DNA from 4 places in the Streptomyces sp. NBC_00328 genome. Region 4 is predicted to be linked to each of the others. Evidence: riboswitches for the same ligand, from Rfam matches in the RefSeq annotation. Region 4 holds a riboswitch; each other region holds the start of a gene.
What was found. Region 4 has a riboswitch for cyclic di-AMP ahead of OG485_RS31355 (M23 family metallopeptidase). Riboswitches for the same ligand answer to the same signal wherever they lie in the genome.
Positions count from the first base shown of each region.

Region 1: it holds a riboswitch for cyclic di-AMP, as region 4 does, so the genes downstream of both, OG485_RS25275 (transglycosylase SLT domain-containing protein) here and OG485_RS31355 (M23 family metallopeptidase) in region 4, are expected to answer to the same signal.
Region 2: it holds a riboswitch for cyclic di-AMP, as region 4 does, so the genes downstream of both, OG485_RS26290 (C40 family peptidase) here and OG485_RS31355 (M23 family metallopeptidase) in region 4, are expected to answer to the same signal.
Region 3: it holds a riboswitch for cyclic di-AMP, as region 4 does, so the genes downstream of both, OG485_RS21275 (M23 family metallopeptidase) here and OG485_RS31355 (M23 family metallopeptidase) in region 4, are expected to answer to the same signal.

Region 1 covers NZ_CP108013.1:5,753,918-5,759,474, reverse strand. Annotated here, with positions in the region: gene OG485_RS25280 (CocE/NonD family hydrolase) at 275-2,272, shown strand; cyclic di-AMP (ydaO/yuaA leader) riboswitch at 2,932-3,092, shown strand; gene OG485_RS25275 (transglycosylase SLT domain-containing protein) at 3,096-3,851, shown strand; gene OG485_RS25270 (HAD family hydrolase) at 4,258-5,067, opposite strand.
Region 2 covers NZ_CP108013.1:5,966,313-5,971,869, reverse strand. Annotated here, with positions in the region: gene pcrA (DNA helicase PcrA) at 1-1,915, opposite strand, end outside; cyclic di-AMP (ydaO/yuaA leader) riboswitch at 2,316-2,484, shown strand; gene OG485_RS26290 (C40 family peptidase) at 2,493-3,650, shown strand; gene OG485_RS26285 (tellurite resistance/C4-dicarboxylate transporter family protein) at 3,802-4,764, shown strand; gene OG485_RS26280 (C40 family peptidase) at 5,460-5,557, shown strand, end outside.
Region 3 covers NZ_CP108013.1:4,872,572-4,878,128, forward strand. Annotated here, with positions in the region: gene OG485_RS21270 (aldo/keto reductase) at 1-209, opposite strand, end outside; gene OG485_RS21275 (M23 family metallopeptidase) at 348-1,382, opposite strand; cyclic di-AMP (ydaO/yuaA leader) riboswitch at 1,393-1,549, opposite strand; gene OG485_RS21280 (PP2C family protein-serine/threonine phosphatase) at 1,856-2,917, opposite strand; tRNA gene OG485_RS21285 (tRNA-Met) at 3,340-3,413, opposite strand; gene OG485_RS21290 (dihydrofolate reductase family protein) at 3,520-4,662, opposite strand; gene OG485_RS21295 (MarR family winged helix-turn-helix transcriptional regulator) at 4,744-5,253, shown strand; gene OG485_RS21300 (GTP cyclohydrolase II) at 5,386-5,557, shown strand, end outside.
Region 4 covers NZ_CP108013.1:7,133,265-7,138,821, reverse strand. Annotated here, with positions in the region: gene OG485_RS31370 (bifunctional acetate--CoA ligase family protein/GNAT family N-acetyltransferase) at 1-501, opposite strand, end outside; gene OG485_RS31365 (HPr family phosphocarrier protein) at 677-958, shown strand; gene OG485_RS31360 (GntR family transcriptional regulator) at 1,185-1,877, opposite strand; gene OG485_RS31355 (M23 family metallopeptidase) at 2,074-2,841, opposite strand; cyclic di-AMP (ydaO/yuaA leader) riboswitch at 2,854-3,013, opposite strand; gene OG485_RS31350 (M16 family metallopeptidase) at 3,229-4,617, opposite strand; gene OG485_RS31345 (M16 family metallopeptidase) at 4,614-5,557, opposite strand, start outside.

The sequences.
Region 1 (5,557 bases), 1.4 Mb from region 4:
CGATGTGTCGCTGCCATCACTCAAGTCAGCGTATCCGGTCACGTTTCGATCACCACGAGCGCCCACCGTCCCCCGGTCCACTTCGCTCCGCCAGGTGGTGGGCGCGAGTACACCCGGAAGGCACACGGGAAGCACCTGCGTGCCCCAACGGCGGGTACCCCGGCTCACGGGCACCACCCCACCACCGACTGTATGTTCATGATCAGATGATGTGAACCGACTTGCGATGACTTGCGATGAAATGACCGGCATTACGTCCTCTGGGGTGGCGCTCATGCACATCCGTACGTCCTTCCCTTACGAGACCACTCACGAGGACGTCCTCATCCCTCTCTCGGACGGCACCCGTCTGTACGCCCGGATCTGGCGGCCGCTGACCGAGGAGCCCGTACCGGCGCTCCTGGAGTACCTCCCGTACCGCCTGACCGACTGGACGGCCCCGCGCGACCAGCAGCGCCATCCGTGGTACGCCGGGCACGGCTACGCCTCCGTCCGCGTGGACGTACGCGGCCACGGCAATTCGGAGGGAGTGCCGGGGGACGAGGACACGGGGAACGAGCCGGACGACGGGGTGGAGGTGGTCTCCTGGCTGGCGGCCCGGCCCTGGTGCACCGGCCGGGTCGGCATGTTCGGGATCGCGTGGGGCGGCTTCGACTCCCTCCGGACCGCGGCCCGCGCGCCCGAGCCGCTCAAGGCGATCGTCACGGTCTGCTCGACCGACGACCTCTATGACAACGACGTGCACCATGCGGGAGGTTCCGTCCTCGCCGTCGACACGCACGCCCGGTCGGCCCGACTGCTCGCCTTCGCCGCCCGCCCGCCGGACCCCGCGCACGTGGGCGAGGGCATGTGGCGGAGCATGTGGGAGAAACGGCTGGAGGCGATCCGCCCCGCCGCGCCCACCTGGCTGGCACACCAGACCAGGGACGCGTACTGGCGCCACGACAGCCTCCGCGAGGAGTACGGGGCCATCCGCGCCGCGGTCCTCGCGGTCGGCGGCTGGCACGATCCGCATCGCGACACGGTGCTGCGCCTGGTGCGGAACCTGCCGCCTGATCGCGTACGAGGTCTCATCGGCCCCTGGTCCCGCCAGTACCCGGACCGGGGCCTGCCGCCCGGACCGGCGATCGGCTTCCTCCAGGAGACGCTGCGCTGGTGGGACCACTGGCTCAGGGACGAGGAGACGGACGCGCTCTCCGTCCCCCTTCTGCGCTCGTACGTGATGGACGCGCACCCTCCGGCGACGGTGTACGCGCGGATCCCCGGCCGCTGGGTGGGTGACCCGGCCTGGCCCTCGCCCTCGGTGACCCCGGTCGCGTACGCGCTCCAGGGCGCCCCGCTGCCGGTGCGCTCCCCGCAGCACACGGGGGTCGACGCGGGCCGGCTGTTCCCTTCCGGCGACGACGCCGACCTGCCGCCGGACCAACGGGAGGAGGACGCCCGCTCGGCCTGCTTCGAGTTCGAGGTGCCTGAGGAGACCTGGGTACTGGGCCGGCCCCGGGTCAATCTGCGGCTGACGTCCGCGTCACCCAGGGGCCAGGTGATCGCCCGGCTGTGCGACGTGGCCCCGGACGGAGCGTCGACGCTCGTCACCCGGGGCACCCTGAACCTCTCGGCGCGCCGGGGCCCCGACCGGGCGGTTCCCTGGGAACCGGGTACCACGGAGAACGTGGTGTTCGACCTGACCGCCATCGGCTACGCGTTCCCGGCGGGCCACCGGATCCGGCTGGGCGTCTCCTCCGCGTACTGGCCCTGGATCTGGCCCCAGCCGGGCTCGGAGGAGGGCTTCACCCTGGAGCCGATCGGCAGCGTCCTGGAACTCCCGGTACGGGCAACGGAGTCGGACCCCTCGGTCGCCTTCGAGGAACCGGAGCAGTTCGCACCCCTCGGCGTGACCGTCTCGGCGACCCTGGACGAGCCCCGCCCCCGACGCCTGGTCCTGCGCGACGTGGCCGCGGAGACCTGGCGTCTTGAGGTGGACCCGGGGCGCGGCGGTACCCGCGTGTACCCCGACGGCCTCGAATGCACGGAGGAGGCCCGGGAGACGTACACGATCGACACCTCGGACCCGCTGTCCGCCCGCGCCCACTCGGCCTGGTCGATCCGACTGCACCGCCCGGACCTGCCGTGGGACGCCCGCGTCGAGACGGTCTCCGCCATCACCTGCGACGCACAGGACTTCGTCACGACCGACGAACTCGTCTGCAAGGACGGCGACGAGGTCGTCTTCCATCGAACCTGGGAGAAGCGCATCCCGCGCACAGCCGGCTGACTGGGCCCGCCGGCACGGGAGTTCACTCCCTCGGACCGCTGCGCATCCACACGCGCCCCAGGCCCGGGCCGGCGCGACGCGCTCATGGCGCGGGCCCCGGCGTATCGCCGCGCCCCGGACGGCGGCAGGACACTCTCGCGCCGAACACCGGTGGCGCGAGGCGCACTTCACCGCGCACCGGCCCGGGTTCGGAACCGCGTCGGGGCGGCTTCGGTCCACGTCCGGGCGGCTTCGGCTTGCGTCCGGGCGGCTTCGGCTCGCGTGCGGGAGGCGCGCCCGCCACCGGGCGGCCACGTTCCCCGATGTGTCCCGCGCCACAATTCCCGCCGCGCCAGGGGCCTCTCGGTACCCCGCGAAGGGCTCGGCGGCGGCTTCCACCGCAAGGACGATGCCCGAATTACCCCTCATGCCGCCTTGATGCTCTTTGGTCTCGTGAGTTGGGTCACCGGCGAACCGGACTCCCGCCGCGCGCCCTTCGCGACCCAACCCGTTTGCCAAAGGCAAGTTGAGGATCTAATTCCGGCGCAATCGGACTTTTTACCCGTGCATTAACCAGGAGAAAGCGATCTTCGCGGTCAAATCTCATCTTGTTTCGGACATGTGCTCTCGCATACGTTCTGGTCGACCCCGGGCGGATCGCCGAATCCTGCCGCCGCCCGGCAACCCATCGACCCACGCACGGCAGGAGCGGGGGAACCACAGGTAAGCCGCCGATCCGGGCACACCGGACCGGCTTGGGGTGAAGCCGCGCCCACAGCGCGGCCGGGCATCTCCCGCCCGAACCCGACAGCTCACCTCGCAGGCGTCGGAGAGGAAATTCGTCATGCCCGTACGAGGCAAGCACCGCCGCATGAAGACCAACGTCATCACCCGGGGCATGATCGCCGCCGGAACGGGCGGCATCGCCCTCGCCCTCCCGCTCGTGAGCGCGACCGGCGCCAGCGCCGCCACCCCGGCGCAGGCCCCGCAGGCCGCCCACACCGCGGTGATCCCCAACGTGCAGCTCGTCACCTACAAGGTGGTCGCCGGCGACACGCTCTCCAAGGTGGCGCAGAAGTACCCCAAGAGCGGCGGCTGGAAGAAGCTGTACGCGGCGAACCGCGCGGTCATCGGTGACAACCCCGCCCACCTCCGTCCGGGCCTGAAGCTGACCGTGGGCACGAAGACGCTGAAGTCGACGACCGTCCGCACCACGGCGAAGGCGACCGCCGCCGTCGCCAAGTCGACCACCGTCACCCAGGCCGCCGCCAAGACGTACTCCAACAACCTCGACGGCTGGATCAAGGAATCCCTGGACGTCATGGCCAAGGCCGGCATCCCGGGCAGCTACGACGGCATCCACCGCAACGTGATGCGCGAGTCCTCCGGCAACCCCAACGCCATCAACAACTGGGACTCCAACGCCGCCGCGGGCATCCCCTCCAAGGGCCTGCTCCAGGTGATCGACCCCACGTTCCAGGCGTACCACGTGGCCGGCACGTCGTGGAACATCTACGACCCGGTCGCCAACATCACCGCGGCCTGCAACTACGCGGCCGACAAGTACGGCTCGATGGACAACGTCAACGGCGCCTACTGATCGCACCCCGCACCCCGTCTTCCTCCGCACCCGCCGACGGCGCCTTCCCGGCCCGTCGGCGGGTGCGTTGCGGTCCCGTCGGCCGGTGTGCGTCCGCGGGCGCGGCGGCGGGTGCGCGTCCGTGGGCACGGCGGGCGGGTGCGCTCCGAATGTGTCGGCGGGTGTGCGTTCGTGGGTGCGCCGGGCGGGCGTGTCGGCGGGTGTGCGTTTGCGGGCGCGCCAGGCTGGGGCGCCTGCGCCGCTAGTGCCGCGGCAGGCAACGTTTGCCCGTCAAGGAGCGGCGCCCGGTGCGTGCTCTCGGCGTGCCGGCCGGAAGTCCTCGTACTGGATGTACTTGGGCTTTCGGCCGGTGCGGCGAGAGTGCGTGCCGGGAGTCGCGACGGGGCGAACGTTGCCTGTCGCGGCACTAGAAGCCGAAGAGGCGCTCCAGCACGACCGCGATCCCGTCGTCCTCGTTCGACAGGGTGATTTCGTCGGCCACCGCCTTCAGTTCCGGATGGGCGTTGGCCATCGCCACACCTCGGGCCGCCCAGTCGAACATCGGGATGTCATTGGGCATGTCACCGAAGGCGAGCGTCGCGTCCGGCGTGAGCCCGAGGTGCGCCGCGGCGAGAGCCAGGCCCGTCGCCTTGGTCACCCCGCATGGCTGGAGTTCGACGGTGCCGGGTCCGGACATGGTGACCGTCGCCAGCGAACCGACCACTCCCCGTGCCGCCGACGCCAACTCGTCGTCGGACAAGGAGGGGTGACGGAGCAACACCTTGCTGATCGGCTCCGCCCAGAGGTCGTCCCGGCGCGGCACCCGCACCGCGGGCAGGGTCGGATGCGGCATGACATAGCCCGGCTCGATGAGCGTCAGCCCGTCCACGCCGTCCTGGTCGACCGCCGCGTACAGCAGCCCGACCTCCGCCTCGATCTTGCCGAGCGCCGTCTCCGCCAGTTCCCTGTCCAGGGTCACCGACCACAGCATGCGGTCCGCGCCGGCGTCGTACAGCTGCGCCCCCTGCCCGCACACCGCCAGTCCCTCGCCGCCGAGTTCGTCGAGAAGCGGTCGCACGCGTGGTGCGGGTCGGCCCGTGACCACGAGATGCCGGGCACCTGCCCGGGTCACCTTCGCCAACGCGGCACGTGACCGGTCGGAGAGTGTGTCGTCGCCGCGCAGCAGCGTTCCGTCCAGGTCAGTGGCGATGAGTGAATATGCAGTCGGAGCGGCCATGATCCGAAGAATACGGATCGAACGACTCATCGGCCCGGCCTGAACCGGACGACGTCCGGTATCCCGTCAGCAACGCCGTTCACCGCACGGTGGTAAGCGCGTTGCGACCGCTTCGGATCACCCACGCTCCACTTCCGTCCACACCGACTTTCCCGCACACGACCGACCACATTTCCCCAACACCCCCTGGACAAAGGCCAACTCGCCGACAGGCCACCTCGGCCGCCGTACCGCACCACGCCGGCCACCGGGGCCGGACATCGGCAAGTCCGTTCACGGACAAGCCCGTTGGGCCGGGCAGAGACGAACTCCTCCCGCCTTGGGAAGTGCGCCACGGAAGCGTACGAGACAGCCGCGGGCAGCCTCGGGCAGCCGCGAGCAGGTCCGTGAAGCGCGGCCACGGAACCGAGAAGCGGCACCCGTCACCCGGCTTCGGCGCACCCGCCGCCCAGCGACCTCCGGCTCCGCGCGGGACCAATACGGACATTGC
Region 2 (5,557 bases), 1.2 Mb from region 4:
TGACGCCGTTGCCGTCCTCCTCGTCCGGGATCTGGTCGGAGTCGGCGACGAGCGCGACCCGCTCCAGGAACGCGGCGAGTCCGCCCGTGTTCTCGCCCTCACCGGTCTCCTGCTCGAACTCCAGGGCCACGGAGGCGAGTTCCTGGAGGTTCTCGACCCTGGTCTCGTCCTGCGGGTCGGTCGAGTTCTGCAACTCGGCGAGATAGCCGGTGCGTTCGAGGACCGCCTGCAGGATGGTGGCCGGGCCCGCGCCGGACTCGACGATCGTGCGGAGGTCCTCCATGAGCGTGTTGAACCGCTTGACCGCGTTGGTGGAGCGCGCGGCCATGCCGTAGGCCTCGTCGACGCGGCGCAGCGCCGCCGGGAAGCTGATCTTCTCGCGCTGCGAGAGGGCGTCGATCATCGCCTCGGCGCGGTCGCCGATGCCGCGCTTGGGCACGTTCAGGATGCGGCGCATCGGGACGGAGTCCTCGGGGTTGGACAGCACCCTGAGGTACGCCAGGACGTCCCGGACCTCCTTGCGCTCGTAGAAGCGGACGCCGCCGACGACCTTGTAGGGCAGGCCGACGCGGATGAAGATCTCTTCGAAGACACGGGACTGCGCGTTCGTGCGGTAGAAGACCGCGACGTCGCCGGCCTTGGCCTCGCCCGCGTCGGAGAGACGGTCTATCTCGTCGGCGACGAACTGGGCCTCGTCGTGCTCGGTGTCCGCGACATAGCCCGTGATGTTCGAGCCCGCGCCCGCGTTGGTCCACAGGTTCTTGGGGCGGCGGGACTCGTTGCGCTCGATGACCGCGTTGGCGGCGGACAGGATCGTCTGGGTGGAGCGGTAGTTCTGCTCCAGGAGGATCGTCGTCGCGCTCGGGTAGTCCTCCTCGAACTGGAGGATGTTGCGGATGGTCGCGCCGCGGAAGGCGTAGATCGACTGGTCCGCGTCACCCACGACGCACAGCTCGGCGGGTGCCAGGTCGTACTCCCTGGGCGGTACGTCCACGGGGTGCTCGGAGGTCCCCACGAGCTCCCGCACGAGGGCGTACTGCGCGTGGTTCGTGTCCTGGTACTCGTCGACCAGGACGTGCCGGAAGCGGCGGCGGTAGTGCTCGGCGACGTCCGGGAAGGCGCGCAGCAGATTGACCGTGGTCATGATCAGGTCGTCGAAGTCGAGCGCGTTGGCCTCGCGCAGCCGCGACTGGTACATCGCGTACGCCTGGGCGAGGGTCTTCTCGAAGCCGTCGGTGGCCTGGGCGGCGAAGTCCTCCTCGTCGATCAGCTCGTTCTTCAGGTTCGAGATCTTGGCGCTGAACGACTTCGGCGGGAAACGCTTGGGGTCGAGGTCGAGATCACGGCAGACGAGCGCCATCAGCCGCTTGGAGTCGGCGGCGTCGTAGATCGAGAACGACGAGGTGAAGCCGAGCGTCTTGCTCTCGCGGCGCAGGATGCGGACACAGGCGCTGTGGAAGGTCATCACCCACATCGCGTTGGCGCGCGGGCCCACGAGCGCCTCGACGCGCTCCTTCATCTCGCCCGCGGCCTTGTTCGTGAAGGTGATCGCGAGGATCTGGCCCGGGTGGACGTTCCGCTCGCCGAGCAGATGCGCGATCCGGTGGGTGAGCACGCGGGTCTTGCCGGAGCCGGCACCGGCCACGATGAGCAGCGGGGAGCCGGAGTGGACCACGGCCGCGCGCTGGTTCTCGTTCAGTCCGTCCAGCAGGGCCGCCGGGTCCACGGCGGGCCTGGGCGCACCGTCGCGGTAGTACGCGTCCCGGCTCGGCGGCATGTCGAACTTCCCGCCGAACAGATCGTCCGGAACCGGCTCCGGTACGTGCTCGTCCTCGGGCGGCGGCGGGTGTTCGTCCTCGTGGGCCCCGGAGGGCTTGAGGTCCGCCAGGAAGCTGTCGTCAAAGAGGCTGCTCATCGCTCTCCGAGTCTAGGCCGCCCCACCGACAGCCCGCCGCCACCTCGAGAACTCGGCCGCAAGTGTGACCAGGGTCCCGGCGGACGCCCCGGGGAAGGCGGCCTTCCGGCCACGACACCTCACACCCCGTGACCGGAGGCGGCCGAGCGGTCACCCGGCGCGACATTCCGTCGGCGAGCGGCTCGGAACAAGCGGCTCCGGCGAGCGGCTCGGAGCAAGCGGACCGGAGCGAGCGGGGTCCGTTCGACGGGGCGGACGAGCGGGTCGCCGCCCGCGGGACACACGGCAGTGGTCACGAAAATGTATCGGGCATATCGCACATCAACCTTCACACGGGCCACACCGGTTGGCTAGCGTGCCGGAAGGCCGCCCGACCGCGACCGGCGAACCTCGCCGGGCCGAGCGGCCTCCGCCGAGTCCGGTACGCCGCGAGGCCCCGGAGCCGGGGACCCACCGATCTTGGGGTGAATCGGTCCAACCGCCTTGTGGGGCAAGGACCGTAGGGCAGCCTTCCGGAACCACCCGCCCGAACCCGACAGCTAACTCGGTAGGCGGATGACGGAAGGAGTCGCCTCTCTTGGCGTCACACCGCAAGGCGCGTCCCACGGGTGCGCGCATCGCAGGCATACGGACCCCGGCCCTCGCCACAGCGGCCATCACCTCCGTGGCCCTGCTCTCCCAGACCGCCAACGCCGCCCCCTCGGCCGAGCCCCGGCCCAGCATCGAAGCGGTCTCGAAGAAGGTCGACGACCTCTACCACCAGGCCGAGACGGCCACGAACAAGTACAACGCGACCCGGGAGAAGACCGCCGAGCAGCGCGAGCGCGTCGACACCCTGCTCGACGACGTCGCCCGGCGCACCGAGAAGCTCAACACCGCGCGCGAGGAGCTGGGGTCGTTCGCCGCGGCGCAGTACCGCACCGGGGCCTCCGCGCCCGACACCGCGACCCTGCTGCTCGCCGACAACCCCCAGGACTACTTCGACCAGACCCAGCTGATGAGCCGTCTGACGAACCGCCAGAAGGCGGCCGTCGACGACTACATCACCGAGCAGGCCGCCACCACCAGGAAGCGGGCGGAGGCCACCCGGAACCTGGAGTCACTGACCGCCTCGCAGAAGGAGCTCAAGACGTCCAAGGCCACGGTGCAGCACAAGCTCACCGAGGCCCGCTCCCTGCTCTCGAAGCTGAACGCCGAGGACAAGGCGCGGCTGGCGGCGATCGAGAAGAAGAAGCGGGAGCAGGCCGCGGCCAAGGCGGCGGAGCTGGCACGGCAGCAGGCCACCGCCGAGAAGGCCGCCCAGCAGCAGTCGTCGTCCGGCACCACGACCGGCACGGCTTCCGGCTCGTCGACAGGATCGACGGCCACGGACCCCTCGTCGAAGGCGGCCGAGGCGCTCGCGTTCGCCCGCGCGCAGATCGGCAAGCCGTACGTCTGGGGCGCCACCGGCCCGGACTCCTACGACTGCTCGGGCCTGACCCAGGCCGCCTGGAAGGCCGCCGGCGTCAGCCTCCCGCGCGTCACCTACGACCAGGTGAACGCGGGCACGACGGTCTCCCTCGCCGACGCCCGGCCCGGCGACCTGGTCTTCTTCTACGACGACATCAGCCACGTCGGCCTCTACATCGGCGACGGCATGATGATCCACGCGCCGAAGCCGGGCGCGTACGTCCGCGAGGAGTCGATCTACTACGACGGCACCTCCGCGATCCACAGCGTGGTGCGCCCGGCGTAGACCGGGACACGGGCGCCGCTCTCGCGGGGCACGCGCGGGGGCTTCCCGGTCCCCACGCGTGCCCCGCGTTTTCGTCTCCCGCCCGCGCGTGGCCCGCCCGCAACCCGGTGCGGAGGTCCCTAGCATCGAGAACATGTCAGACACACCGGACATGCCGGACAGCACCTCGCTCCGCGCCCGGCGGGCGGGGTGGGCGGCCACCGCCGGAACCGCCGTCATGGCCACCGGCATCATCTCGATCGGGCTGCACCTGACCGGCCACGAGACCCTCTCCCGGATCGCGCTGGTCCTCGCGTCGCTCGCCTGGGCCGGGCTCGCCGCGGACCTCGCGGTCCGGCTGGTGGGCGACCGGGAGCGGTGGGCGCGGCAGGCCGGCACACCCGCCGGGCTCGACGCGGTCGCGGCGACCACCGTGCTCGGCACCCGGTTCTCCGCACTGGGGTGGCACGAGCTCGCCGAAGCCCTGCTCGCGCTGTCGGCCGTGCTCTGGCCGGTTCTGCTGTGGGCCGTCCTGCGTCGTCTGCGGCGCCGTATGCCGGGCGAGGTGTTCCTCGTCTGCGTGGCCACCCAGGGGCTCTCGGTCCTCGCGGCCACGATCGCCACCGCCGTGGGCCCGGACTGGCTCGCGCACACCGCGCTGGTGCTGTTCTGGCTGGGGATCGGGCTCTACGTGCTCTCGTTCGCCTGCTTCGACCTGGGCGAGGTGAGGAAGGGCGCAGGGGACCACTGGATCGCGGCCGGCGCGCTGGGCATCTCGGCACTGGCCGGGGCGGGACTCGTCGCGGCGCACCACGTGGATCCGTACCTGTGGAACAACGACGACCAGGGCGTCCTGCGCGATACGACGGGCGCTCTGCTCGCGCTCGACCTCGCCTGCTACTTCCTTCTGGCCGTCGCGGAGGTGGTGTGGCCGCGCCCGCGGTACGACGTCCGGCGCTGGGCCACCGTCTTCCCGATGGGGATGTCGGCGGTGGCGGCCCTCGCGGTCGCGGCCGCCCTCGACGTCTTCTGGCTCAAGGGGCCGGGACAGGTGCTGCTGTGGATCGCGGTGGCGGCCTGGCTCGCGGCGGCCGCGGGCGCCGCTCTCGCCTTCAGGTCCACCGTGCGGGGGTGACGGTGCCCCTCAGGTCCACCGCGCGGGGGTGACGCGGCCGTCGGTCCGCCCCGTGCCGAGCGGACGCCGGTCAGGGCCGCCCTCGACCCCGGCGAACGGGACCGCCTCGGCCGGTCAGGTCCACAGGCCGACGAAGAGATGGATGAGTACGTCCATGGGGCCGGAGCCTAATTGCACCCCCTGAGGCCCTCCCGGCCGGGCCCCCATTCCCACCAGGCACCCTTGACCCACCCCTGCCCGCCGACCACCCTCCCCTCCCGGGGGCCCCGCCCGTTCCCCGGGCCGTCCCGCCCCACCGGCCCCCGTCACGCTCCGGCCCCGATCTGCACTCCCTCGCCACCGGACCATCACGCGTCAGCCATAGCACCGGCACCGCGCGGGCCGTCCGGGAATCGCCGCTTCGGTCATCACCCTGCGTGAAGTCGTGACGTACGACCGGAATCTTGGTCACATTTGGTCTCTCGGCGATCCAATAGCGATAGTTCCATACATAGCGTTACCAACAGCTCGCTCCCAGGTTTAGCGTCCTTCACCAGGTGACCGGCTCCCCACCACCGTCCGGGCCAGGGACGGCAGTCGGACACCACCGCCGAGAAGGTCCGGCGGCGGCCCGCTCCCCCTGTGTGAGCCGCCGCCGGACGTGTCACCGCTTGACCGCACCTCAAGGGCGGTCGCACGGAAGGATGTGGGCCCTCGTGGCAGCGCACCGCAAGGCCAGACAGCGCTCGGTCGGCGGAAACACGGCCCGCACAGCAGTCACCATCGCCCTCGCGGGCGCGGCGACGGCCACCGG
Region 3 (5,557 bases), 2.3 Mb from region 4:
ATGATGGTCTCGGACTCGCCGCCCTCGTTGCCCTCGATCCAGGCGGAGTAGGAGTCGGCCGTGTCGAGGAAGTTGCCGCCGGCTGCCGCGTAGGCGTCGAGCACGGCGAAGGACCGGGTCTCGTCGGCCGTCCAGCCGAAGACGTTGCCCCCGAGGGAGAGCGGGAAGACCTCGAGGTCGGACGAACCGAGCTTGCGAAGAGAAGTCATGTACGGGCTCAACACCCGTCCCGGACGGATGTATTCCGCAATCACCTGGGCCGGGGGCCGTCGTCCGCGCCCGGACGACCGACAGCCCTGACGTCGGGGGGGTTGACGTCAGGGCTGCCGGAGATCGGAAATCAGGGGTTAGGGGTTGAGGCCCTTGCTCTGGAGCCACGCCATCGGGTCGATGCCGGTGGCGGCGCCGCCGGGGTGCACTTCGAGGTGCAGGTGCGCCCCGGTGACATTGCCCGTCGCACCCACGCGCCCGATGACATCACCGGTGGCGACCTTCTGGCCCACGCTGACGCTGATGGACGACTGGTGGCAGAACCACAGCTCCGTACCGTCGTCGAGGGTGAGGATCGTGCGGTAGCCGTACGCTCCGGCCCAGCCGGCCTCCGTGATGGTGCCGCTGTGGACCGCCTTGATGAGCGTGCCGGTGGGCGCCGCGAAGTCGAGTCCGGTGTGGTAGCCGGAGGACCACAGGGCACCGGCCTCGCCGAAGGTCGAGGTCAGCGTGTACGAGGACGTCGGCAGCGAGTAGCTCTTGGCGAGCTCGGCGAGGCGCTCCTGCTCGGCCTTCGCCTTGGCCGCCTCCTCCGCCTTCTCCTTCACGGCGTCGGCCTTGGCCTCGGCTTCGTTCTGCTGCTTGGCGGCGAGGTCGACGGCCTTCTTCGCGGCGGCCGTCTGGGCGGCCTGCTGCGTGGCGGTGTCGGCCTGGTTCTGCTGCGACTGGGCCTGCTGCATGATGCGGTCGCGCAGTGCCTCACCGGCGTCGGTGGTGCCCTGGGCCTCGTCGGCGGTGGTCAGACCGGCGCTGGTGAGCGGGGTCGTGGAGCCCTTGGGAGTGCTGGATCCGCCGTCCGAGATCAGGGCCTTGGCCGAATCGGTGACCGACGACAGGTCGGGCAGCGAGATCGAGACGGGCGGCTTGCCCGGAGCGGCGCTGGCGATACCACCCGCGCCGACGGCGGCTATGACGCCGACGCCGAGAACCGTGGAGCTGCGGGCGAGTCCTCCGCCGCGCTGCTTGCCCGTGCGGTGCCGGCCGCGGACGGGAGCGACGGAATCCGCGGTGGGATTCCACTCCTCCCAGGGTCCCTCGTCCTTGCCGTAGCCGAAGGTGTGTGTTTCGTTCGGCGCGAACGAGGTTGGCTGAGCGGGCCGGTTGGACGCCACCTGGCGCACTCCTTTCCTTCCTTGCCGCCTACCGGGTTAGCTGACGGGTTCGGAGCAGGAAGGTCTCCTACGCGCGTACGGCCACCGTGCTTCCACGGCGGAATACGCTCGATTCACCCCACGAGTTGGTTCCCCGGTTCCCTTACGGGATTCGGCGCGTGCGCGCACGGAGCCGCCTCTTGTGACGGTTGTGACGACCGCGCTGCGTTATCGAACGTTAATAGACCCAGGCACCGAATTCCAAGCCGTTCCGACTGATCATTAACGGCTCTTGGCCAGGACTTTGGGGTCATGAGCGATGAAAAACGGGCGAGTTGACCGCATGGTGTCGACACGGGTTTTCCTGACGGTAAGTCAGATGCTACGCGGAGGGGCACCGCCCGGTCACCGCTCGTGACCGAGCCCGGAAAAGCCGTCGCCCAGGGGGTGAAAGACCTCCCGGACAACGCGCGGCTCCCCTCGGCGAGCACCCGTCACGGGCGCCGGACGGCGAGCAGCGCCATGTCGTCCGTCAGCGCGCCGCCCGTGTGCAGGCGGGCCGCCTCGAAGAGGGCGGTCAGCAGCGTGTCGGGGCAGGGAAAGACCCGTCCGGCCAGCCAGGCGGCCGGGTCGAAGAACTCCCCCCGCGCGTCACGGGCCTCGGACAGTCCGTCGGTGTGCAGCAGCAGCGTCGTCCCGCGCGGAAATCCCTCCCGCACCGTCGGGGCGGGCAGGCTTCCCAGTTCACTCATCCCGAGCGGCAGCGCGAAGGACTCGGCGGTGAGGGTGCGGAGCGTGCCGTCGGGATGCAGCAACAGGGGCGGCGGGTGGCCGCGGTTGACGACGCGTACGACGTCCTCGCCGTGCGGGATCTCGGCGAGGACCGCGGTCGTGAACCCCTCGGCCGCGTCGACGCTGTCGCGCCGGGTGCCCGCGCGCGTCAGCGCCCGCTCCAGGCGCTCCGCGACGCCCTCCAGGGTCGCCTCCTGCTCGGCCGCCTCCCGGAACGCCCCGACCACCGTCGCGACGGTGGCCACCGCGGTCATCCCCTTCCCCCGTACGTCCCCGACGACCAGCCGTACACCGTGCGGGGAGTCCTGCACGGCGTACAGATCCCCGCCGATGAACGCGTCCTCCTGCGCTGCCTCGTACCGGGCCGCGACCTCCAGTCCGGCGATCCGCGCCTCGGGCTCGGGCAGCACGGCACGCTGCGCGAACTCGGCGATCTCCCGGACGGAGGCGAGCCGTTCGTCGCCGCGCCGGACGACCGTGTTGATGAGGACGGCGAGTACCGCGGCCATCGCCACGGTGACCACCTCGGTGACCGCGTCGACCTGAAGGACGATGCCGAGGACAAAGTGGGTGATGAGCACGGCGCCGACGGCGAGGACGCCGGTGAGAACGGTTCCGCGCAGCGAATGGAGAGGTGCGGCGACCAGGGGCGCGGCCGCGAACAGGGGGGTCGCGGTGAATTCCGACGGGGTGAGGTAGTCGTAGACGACCCCGGCGGCGACGAACAGCACGGGCAGGATCCGGACGAAGGCGCGTGCGTACACGATCCCGCGCGGCTGCGCTCCCGCCGCCGGACCGGGCGGTGGGACGCTCCCGGACCCGCGGACACCGCGGGACAGCCGGTCGGCCCGGTCACGGGGCCGTCCGGTCCGCCACTCACCTGCCGGCTGCCCCGCCACCCGTCCAGAAGACCCGGTACGGGGGCGGCGGGCGACCGGTGTGGCCCGACCGGGGGAGGACACCGCCTGCCGGAGCGGACCTGGACCGGCCCGAAGCACCGCGCGAACCGGGACCGGCTCCGGGGAACCACGGCCGGAAGAAGGCGAAAGCGGCCGAAAGGCAGCGGAAGGAGGCGGAAGAAGCCGGAAGAAGGCCGGAAAGGAGCCCGGAGCGGCCGGCGGAACCGGTGGGGGCAAACACCAAGGGCCGGAACTCGTGAATCCGAGTTCCGGCCCTTGGCCTTCAGTAGCGGGGACAGGATTTGAACCTGCGACCTCTGGGTTATGAGCCCAGCGAGCTACCGAGCTGCTCCACCCCGCGTCGTTGAAACCAGTGTACGCCATCCGCGGGACCCGAAGCACACCCGTTTAAACGCGCCCCTCCAGCGGCGCCGGCACCCGGCTTCTCCCCGGCTCCTCTCCGGCTTCTACCCGGCCGCCAGATGCCGGTTGGGGGCCTTGGCGCGGTCCGCGTACTCGGGCAGGACGGCGACCTGGGCGCCCGCGGCGGCGAGGAGCCCGTTCCCGTCGGCGTCCCTGACGAACGTGTCGGGCTCGCGCCAGGCGGTGACGACCCGTCGCACACCGGCGTCCAGGATGAGCCGGGCGCACGGAGCGGGCCGGGAGGCACGGTGGGCGCACGGTTCCAGGCTGCTGTAGACGGTGGCGGCGGCCAGCCGGGGATCGGCCGGGTCGATCTTGGCGAGGGCGGCCTCCTCGGCGTGCACGACGGGATCGCCGCCCTCGCGGGAGTGGCCCCGGGCCAGCTCGGTCCCGTCGGCCGCGACCACGACGGCGCCCACGCTGAAGGCGGTCTTCGAGGGCGGGCACAGCTCCGCCAGCTCACAGGCGAGCTCCAGCCACCGCCGGTCCGCGGCGGAGGCGAGCGAGCCGGTGCCGGGCGCGGTGGGGACGTAGCGGATGAGCACGACGTCGCCGACGGGCCGCGTCTCCACCAGCCGCATCCGGCCCACGGGGTACTCCCCGGTCCCGAACAGCCGCGGCGCGTCCGGCTGCCCGACGAAGAGCGGGGCGACGGCGAGCTGGAGCTCGTCGGCGAGTTCCTCGCGCACGAGCTGGGTGTGGACCTTGCCGCCCCCTTCGACCATGAGGCGGCGCACCCCCCGTACGTCGTGAAGGTGTTCCAGGAGCACACGCCAGTCGAGTGCGGGTCCGGTCGGGACGACGTCCACGCCGACGATCCCCTTCAGCAGGGCGGACGCCCGCAGCGCGCCCTCGTCCGTCGTGTAGACGATCTTCTCGCCGCCCGTGTGCCAGAACTGGGCCCCCGGGTCGAGCTCACCGGAACCGCTGACGGTGACCTTCAGGGGGTATTCGGGACGGCCGCCGGCGACACGGGCCGCACGCCGTTCGGCGGAGTTGACCAGGAGCCGCGGATTGTCCGTGCGCAGGGTGCCGGCGCCCACCAGGATCGCGTCGCTGGAGGCCCGCACCTCGTCGACCCGGTCGAAGTCGGCCGGGCCCGAGAGCAGCAGCCGCTCGGGGCCGGTGTCGTCCAGGAAGCCGTCGAGGGAGACGGCGGCGGACAGCAGGACGTAGGGACGGGGCATCGGAACGCTTCCTCCGGTCGCACGCGCGCGGTGAGTTCGAGCGCAGTGGTTCAAGTTTTAAACAATACCTAGACTGGTCTCATGACGACCCGCTGGCTGACCGCCGCCGAACAGCACGCCTGGCGCTCGTACCTCTCCGCGAGCTCCCTCCTGGAGGACGCCATCGACCGCCGGCTCCAGGCGGAGGCGGGGATGCCCCACCTTTACTACTCCATCCTGGCCAAGTTGTCCGAGGCGCCGGAGCGGAGGCTGCGGATGACCGACCTCGCCGAGGCCCAGAAGATCACCCGCAGCCGTCTGACATACGCCGTGACCCGGCTGGAGAAGGACGGCACCGTACGCCGGGAGGGCTGCCCCACCGACAGGCGCGGGCACATGGCCGTCCTCACCGACGAGGGCACGGCCCTCCTGGAGCGGGTCGCACCGGGGCACGTCGAGACGGTGCGGACGGCGATCTTCGACCATCTGACCCCCGAGCAGGTGCGGCAGCTGGACGAGATCTGCGGAACCATCACCCGGGCGATCCAGGGCGGGAACTCCGGTTCGTCCGGGGAAGATCTGCCCTGGCGGCGGCGTTCCTGCTCCTCGTGAGGCGCTCGATGCAGTCGAGGGGGGCGTGAACCCCATTGCTTGAAGTTTGAAGCAGATGTAGTGTCTCGTTCCGTGGCTGTGCTTCAAATCTGAAGCACAGTCCCGTACGAACCCGCCGGACGGAGAGACCCCATGCGCGACCACCCCACCGCCACCGTGCGCACCCGCGTCCGCGTACCCCTGCGCTTCGGCGACGGCTACTCCGTCGACGCCCAGCTCGTGACCTTCCACGGCCTCCTCGACGGCAAGGAACACCTGGCCGTCGTCCTCGGCGAGCCCGGCCCGAACCCGCTGGTGCGACTGC
Region 4 (5,557 bases):
GTATCCGGCGTCCGTGAACACCTTGATCATCTTGTTGTTGGCGGGCAGCACCTCGGCGGCGAAACGGCGGATGTCACGCTCGCGGGCCACTGCGGCGATGTGCTCGAGCATCGCGGAGGCGACACCGCGGCCCTGGTGGGCGTCCTGCACGAGGAAGGCGACCTCGGCCTCGTCGGCGGGCGCGGAGGCGGGCATGCCGTCGGCGTTGATCCGGTCGTAGCGCACGGTGGCGATGAACTCGCCGCCCACCGTGGCCGCGAGGCCCACGCGGTCCACGAAGTCGTGGTGGGTGAAGCGGTGGACGTCCTTGGCGGACAGCCGCGGATAGGGCGCGAAGAAGCGGTAGTACTTCGACTCGTCCGACACCTGCTCGTAGAAGCTGACCAGACGTTCGGCGTCGTCGACGGTGATGGGTCTGATGCGTGCGGTGCCGCCGTCACGCAGCACCACGTCGGCCTCCCAGTGGGCTGGGTACTCGTGCCGATCCGCCGAGGTCTGCATGGGCCCCAGAGTACGGCTCGCGTACGACAACGGCGCGAGGCAGTCTGAGGGTGACGGGCGTCGGAGCGGGTCCTCGGCCGACACCGCGGCGGGCGAGATCCGGGACCGTCCGGGCAAGCCTCGCGATATGAAAGAATGGTCTAGACAACCTTGAACACCCGAAGGGCAGCATCACATGGCTGAGCGCCGCGTCAACGTCGGCTGGACCGAGGGCCTCCACGCCCGCCCCGCCTCCATCTTCGTCCGGGCCGCCACGGCCTCCGGCATCCCCTTGACGATCGCCAAGGCCGACGGGGACCCCGTCAACGCGGCCTCCATGCTCGCGGTCCTCGGCCTGGGCGCCCAGGGCGGCGAGGAGATCGTCCTCACATCGGACTCCGAGGGCGCGGATGCCGCTCTCGACCGTCTGGCGAAGCTGGTCGCCGAGGGGCTCGACGAGCTCCCCGAGACCGTCTGAGCCGCCCACGAGGCACCCGGACACGAGCGGCCGAGCCGCGCCCCCCTTCACCGGGTGGCGCGGCTCGGCTGTTTTTCCGTACCCTCGCTCGGAATTCCCCACATGCCATGTACGACCTCGCACCATGACCACGGGAATGGCGTGCGCCGAAATTCCGGACACACGCATAAAAGGGCATCAGAAATGAGCCCCTGCCGAATATCCCTCTTTGTATACGGCGCCCGTGTTAATGACGCGGGCCCGTCATGTTTACGGGATGTTGCGAACTTCTCACACGGTCCGGCCGGTCGCCGCCGGGAAATCGGAGCCGGTGCGCGGCCGTGGCGCGCTCGGTGTGCAGGGCCGTGATCGCGCGGGCCCGCTCACTGTCCCCGCGGGCGACCGCGTCCACGATGCCGCCGTGCTCCGCCCAGGACTCCGCGGGGTCGGCCGGCGCCTCCACCGAGTACATCCAGGCGATCTTGTGACGCAGCTGGGCGAGCGTCGAGGTGAGCGCGGGGCTGCCGGACGCCTGCGCGAGCGTCTCGTGGAACCAGCCGCCCAACGAGCGCAGATCCTCGCTGTGGCCTCGCCTTGAGCGCTCCTGCCCCAGCCTGACCAGACCTCGCAGCACCTTCAGGTGGGCCTCCGTGCGCCGCTGCGCGGCTCTCGCGGCACCCAGCGGTTCCAGCAGCATGCGCATCTCCAGGAGGTCCGCGGCCTCCAGCTCGGAGGGCTCCGCGACACACGCGCCCGCGTGCCGGCGGGTGACCACGAACCCCTCGGCCTCCAGCGTGCGCAGGGCCTCGCGCACGGGGACGCGCGAGACGCCGTACCGGCGTGCGAGCAGTTCCTCGGTGAGGCGGCCGCCGCGCTCGTAGACACCCGCGACGATGTCGTCACGGATCGCCGTGCACACCGAGTGCGCCGGAATACGCATGACCGACCTCCGCTTTAATCCCCGTGAAACGCCGTCGATTGACGCTTGTTCAGTGACTCTATTGCAGGAAGCCTGAATTTCCGATGGCAGGCCTGAATCCATGGATATTTTTTGGACAGACGGCATCCGGAAACGACGATGCCCCGGCTCGGTGAGCCGGGGCATCGAAAGCGGTGAAGAAGCCGCGAAGCGGTCGTCAGACGTTGACGCCGTGCGAGCGCAGGTACGCGACCGGGTCCATGTCCGATCCGTACTCGGCGGTCGTACGGGCCTCGAAGTGAAGGTGCGGACCGGTGGTGTTGCCCGTGTCCCCCGACAGAGCGATCTGCTGCCCCGGAGTGACCGTCTGCCCCACGGACACACCGATGGACGAGAGGTGGCCGTACATGGTGTACGTGCCGTCGTGCATCTTGATCACGACTTGATTGCCGTAGGCGCCGCCCCAGCCGGCCGTGACCACCGTGCCGGAGCCGACGGCGTGGACCGAGGTGCCGGACGCGGCGTGGAAGTCGACGCCGGTGTGGCTGCCGGAGGACCAGAGGCTGCTGCTGGCCTGGTAGCCGGTGGAGACGTACGAACCGGTGATCGGCATGACGAACGTGTTCAGGCGCTTGCGCTCGGCCTCACGGGCGGCGCGCTCCTTGGTCTCGCGCAGCTTCTGGGCCTGCTCCGCGGCCTGCTTGCGCGCGGTCTGCTCGGCCTGCTTGCGCGCGGCGGCCTCGTCGGCGGCGCGCAGCTGCGCGAAGGCCTGGGCGTCGATCTGGTCGGCGACCGTGTCGTTGAGCGTGACGGTCTGGGTCAGCCCGGTCTGCTCGACGGAGGCTTCCGCGGCGAACGCGGGGCCGGCCAGGGTTCCGATGACACCGGTGGTGGTGAGCGCCGCGACCCCGACGGCGGTCGTGGTGGTCGTGCTGTGCACGCGGCTCGTACGACGGTGCTTGCCGGTGCCACAGGTGAACGCCATGTAGGGGCTGATCCTTTCCTTCCCTCTCGCCTACCGGGTTAGCTGACGGGTTCGGAGCAGGAAGGTCTCCTACGGGCTCCCTCCGGAGAGGGCGTCCGATTCACCCCAGGGACTACGTGTGGGTCCCCGGCTCCCCTGACTCGCGTCATGGGGGACTCGGCGATGACTGTCCGGTGCCGCGGGCGCGGCGCACTGCGTGACGAACAGCCGCACTGACGCTAAGCGGGGCAACTTTCGAACAACAAACGGATCACGATTTTTGTAACGCATCCCACAGGGCAGAACGGTGGCCGTCATACGAATACGGACATCTTGGGAGCGGCTTCCGGAAAAGGGAGGGCCCTGACGGCTCTTCAGCCGTCAGGGCCCTGACGCGTCGCACGGGCTCTACTCGGCTGCCACCACGGTGACTTCACCGATTCCGAGGGCCCTGACCGGCTCCGCGATCTGCGCCGCGTCGCCCACCAGGACGGTCACCAGACGGTCCGTCGGGAAGGCGCTCACGGCCGCCGCGGTGGCCTCCACGGTGCCGGTGGCGGCCAGTTGCCGGTAGAGCGTCGCCTGATAGTCGTCCGGCAGGTGCTGCTCGACCTGGTCCGCGAGCGTGCTCGCGACCGCCGCGGCCGTCTCGAACTTGAGGGGCGCGACGCCCACCAGGTTCTGCACGGCGACGTCGCGCTCCGCGTCGGTCAGGCCCTCCGCCGCGAGGGTGCGCAACACCGTCCACAGGTCGTCGAGCGCAGGACCGGTGTTGGGGGTGTCGACCGAGCCGCTGATGGCGAGCATCGCGGCACCCGTGCCGTCCGGCGCGGAACGCAGGACCTGTCCGAACGCCCGCACTCCGTAGGTGTAGCCCTTCTCCTCGCGCAGGACGCGGTCCAGGCGCGAGGTGAGGGTGCCGCCGAGGCAGTAGGTGCCGAGGACCTGCGCGGGCCACACGCGGTCGTGCCGGTCGGCGCCGACCCGGCCGATGAGCAGCTGCGTCTGGACGGCACCGGGGCGGTCGACGATGATCACACGGCCGGTGTCGTCGGCGCTCACCGGCGGCACGGGGCGCGGCTGGGCGGCCGAGCCGGTCCAGGAGCCGAGCGTGTCGGCGAGCAGTTCGTCGAGATCGACATCGGTCAGGTCGCCGACGACGACGGCGGTGGCCGTGGCGGGGCGCACGTGCCTCTCGTAGAACGCGCGAACGGCCGACGCGTCGATGTTCTGGACGGTCTCCTCGGTGCCCTGCCGCGGGCGTGCCATGCGCACGCTCGCCGGGAACAGCTCCTTGGAGAGCTCCTTGGCGGCACGGCGGGCGGGGTTGGCCGTCTCGTGCGGGATCTCGTCCAGCCGGTTGGTCACCAGCCGCTCGACCTCGCTGTCCGCGAACGCGGGGGCCCGCAGGGCGTCGGCGAGCAGGCCGAGGGCCTTGGCCAGGCGCGAGACGGGCACTTCGAGGGACAGGCGCACACCGGGGTGGTCGGCGTGCGCGTCGAGCGTGGCGCCGCAGCGCTCCAGTTCGGCGGCGAAGTCCTCGGCCGAGTGCTTGTCGGTTCCCTCGGAGAAGGCGCGCGCCATGATCGTGGCGATGCCGTCCAGGCCCGCCGGCTCGGCGTCCAGCGGCGCGTCGAGGTTCACCTCGACGGCCACGACCTGCTGGCCGGGGCGATGACAGCGCAGCACGGTCAGACCGTTGTCCAGGGTGCCCCGCTCGGGGGCGGGGAACGCCCACGGCTTCGGCTGGCCGGCCTGGGGCTGCGGGTGGAAGTCCATGGTGGCGAGCTCGGTCACTTCGCCGCCTCCTCGTCGGTCTCGTCGGCGGAGTCAGCCGCGTCGGCTGCTTCGGCGGTGGTCGGCTCGTAGACGAGCACCGCGCGGTTGTCGGGGCGCAGGCGGGCCTTGGCGGCCTCCCGGACCTCGTCCGCCGTGACGTCGAGAACGCGCTGCACGGCGGTCAGGGCGAGCTGCGGGTCGCCGAACAGGACGGCGTACCGGCACAGTTCGTCGGCGCGGCCCGCCACGGTGCCGAGCCGGTCGAGCCATTCGCGCTCCAACTGGGCCTGGGCGCGCTCCATCTCACCGGCCGTGGGACCCTCCTCGGCGAACCGGGCGAGCTCCTCGTCGACGGCGGCCTCGATGACCGGGACCTCGACGTCGCCGGACGTCTTCACGTCCAGCCACCCCAGGGAGGGCGCTCCGGCGAGCCGCAGCAGGCCGAACCCGGCCGCGACGGCGGTGCGGTCACGGCGTACGAGCCGGTTGTAGAGCCGGGAGGACTCGCCGCCGCCGAGGACGGTGAGCGCCAGGTCGGCCGCGTCGCACGCGCGCGTGCCGTCCTCCGGGAGCCGGTAGGCGGCCATCAGGGCGCGCGCCGGTACGTCCTCCTCGACGACCTCGCGCACCTGCTCGCCGATGATGTCGGGAAGCGAGCCGTCCCGCGGGGCGGGCTTGCCGTCGTGCCCGGGGATGGAGCCGAAGTACTTCTCGACCCAGGCGAGCGTCTGCTCCGGGTCGATGTCGCCGACGACCGACAGGACCGCGTTGTTGGGCGCGTAGTTGGTGCGGAAGAACGCGCGGGCGTCCTCCAGGGTGGCCGCGTCCAGGTCCGTCATCGACCCGATCGGGGTGTGGTGGTACGGGTGGCCCTCGGGGTACGAGAGCGCGGTGAGCTTCTCGAAGGCGGTGCCGTACGGCACGTTGTCGTAACGCTGCCGGCGCTCGTTCTTCACGA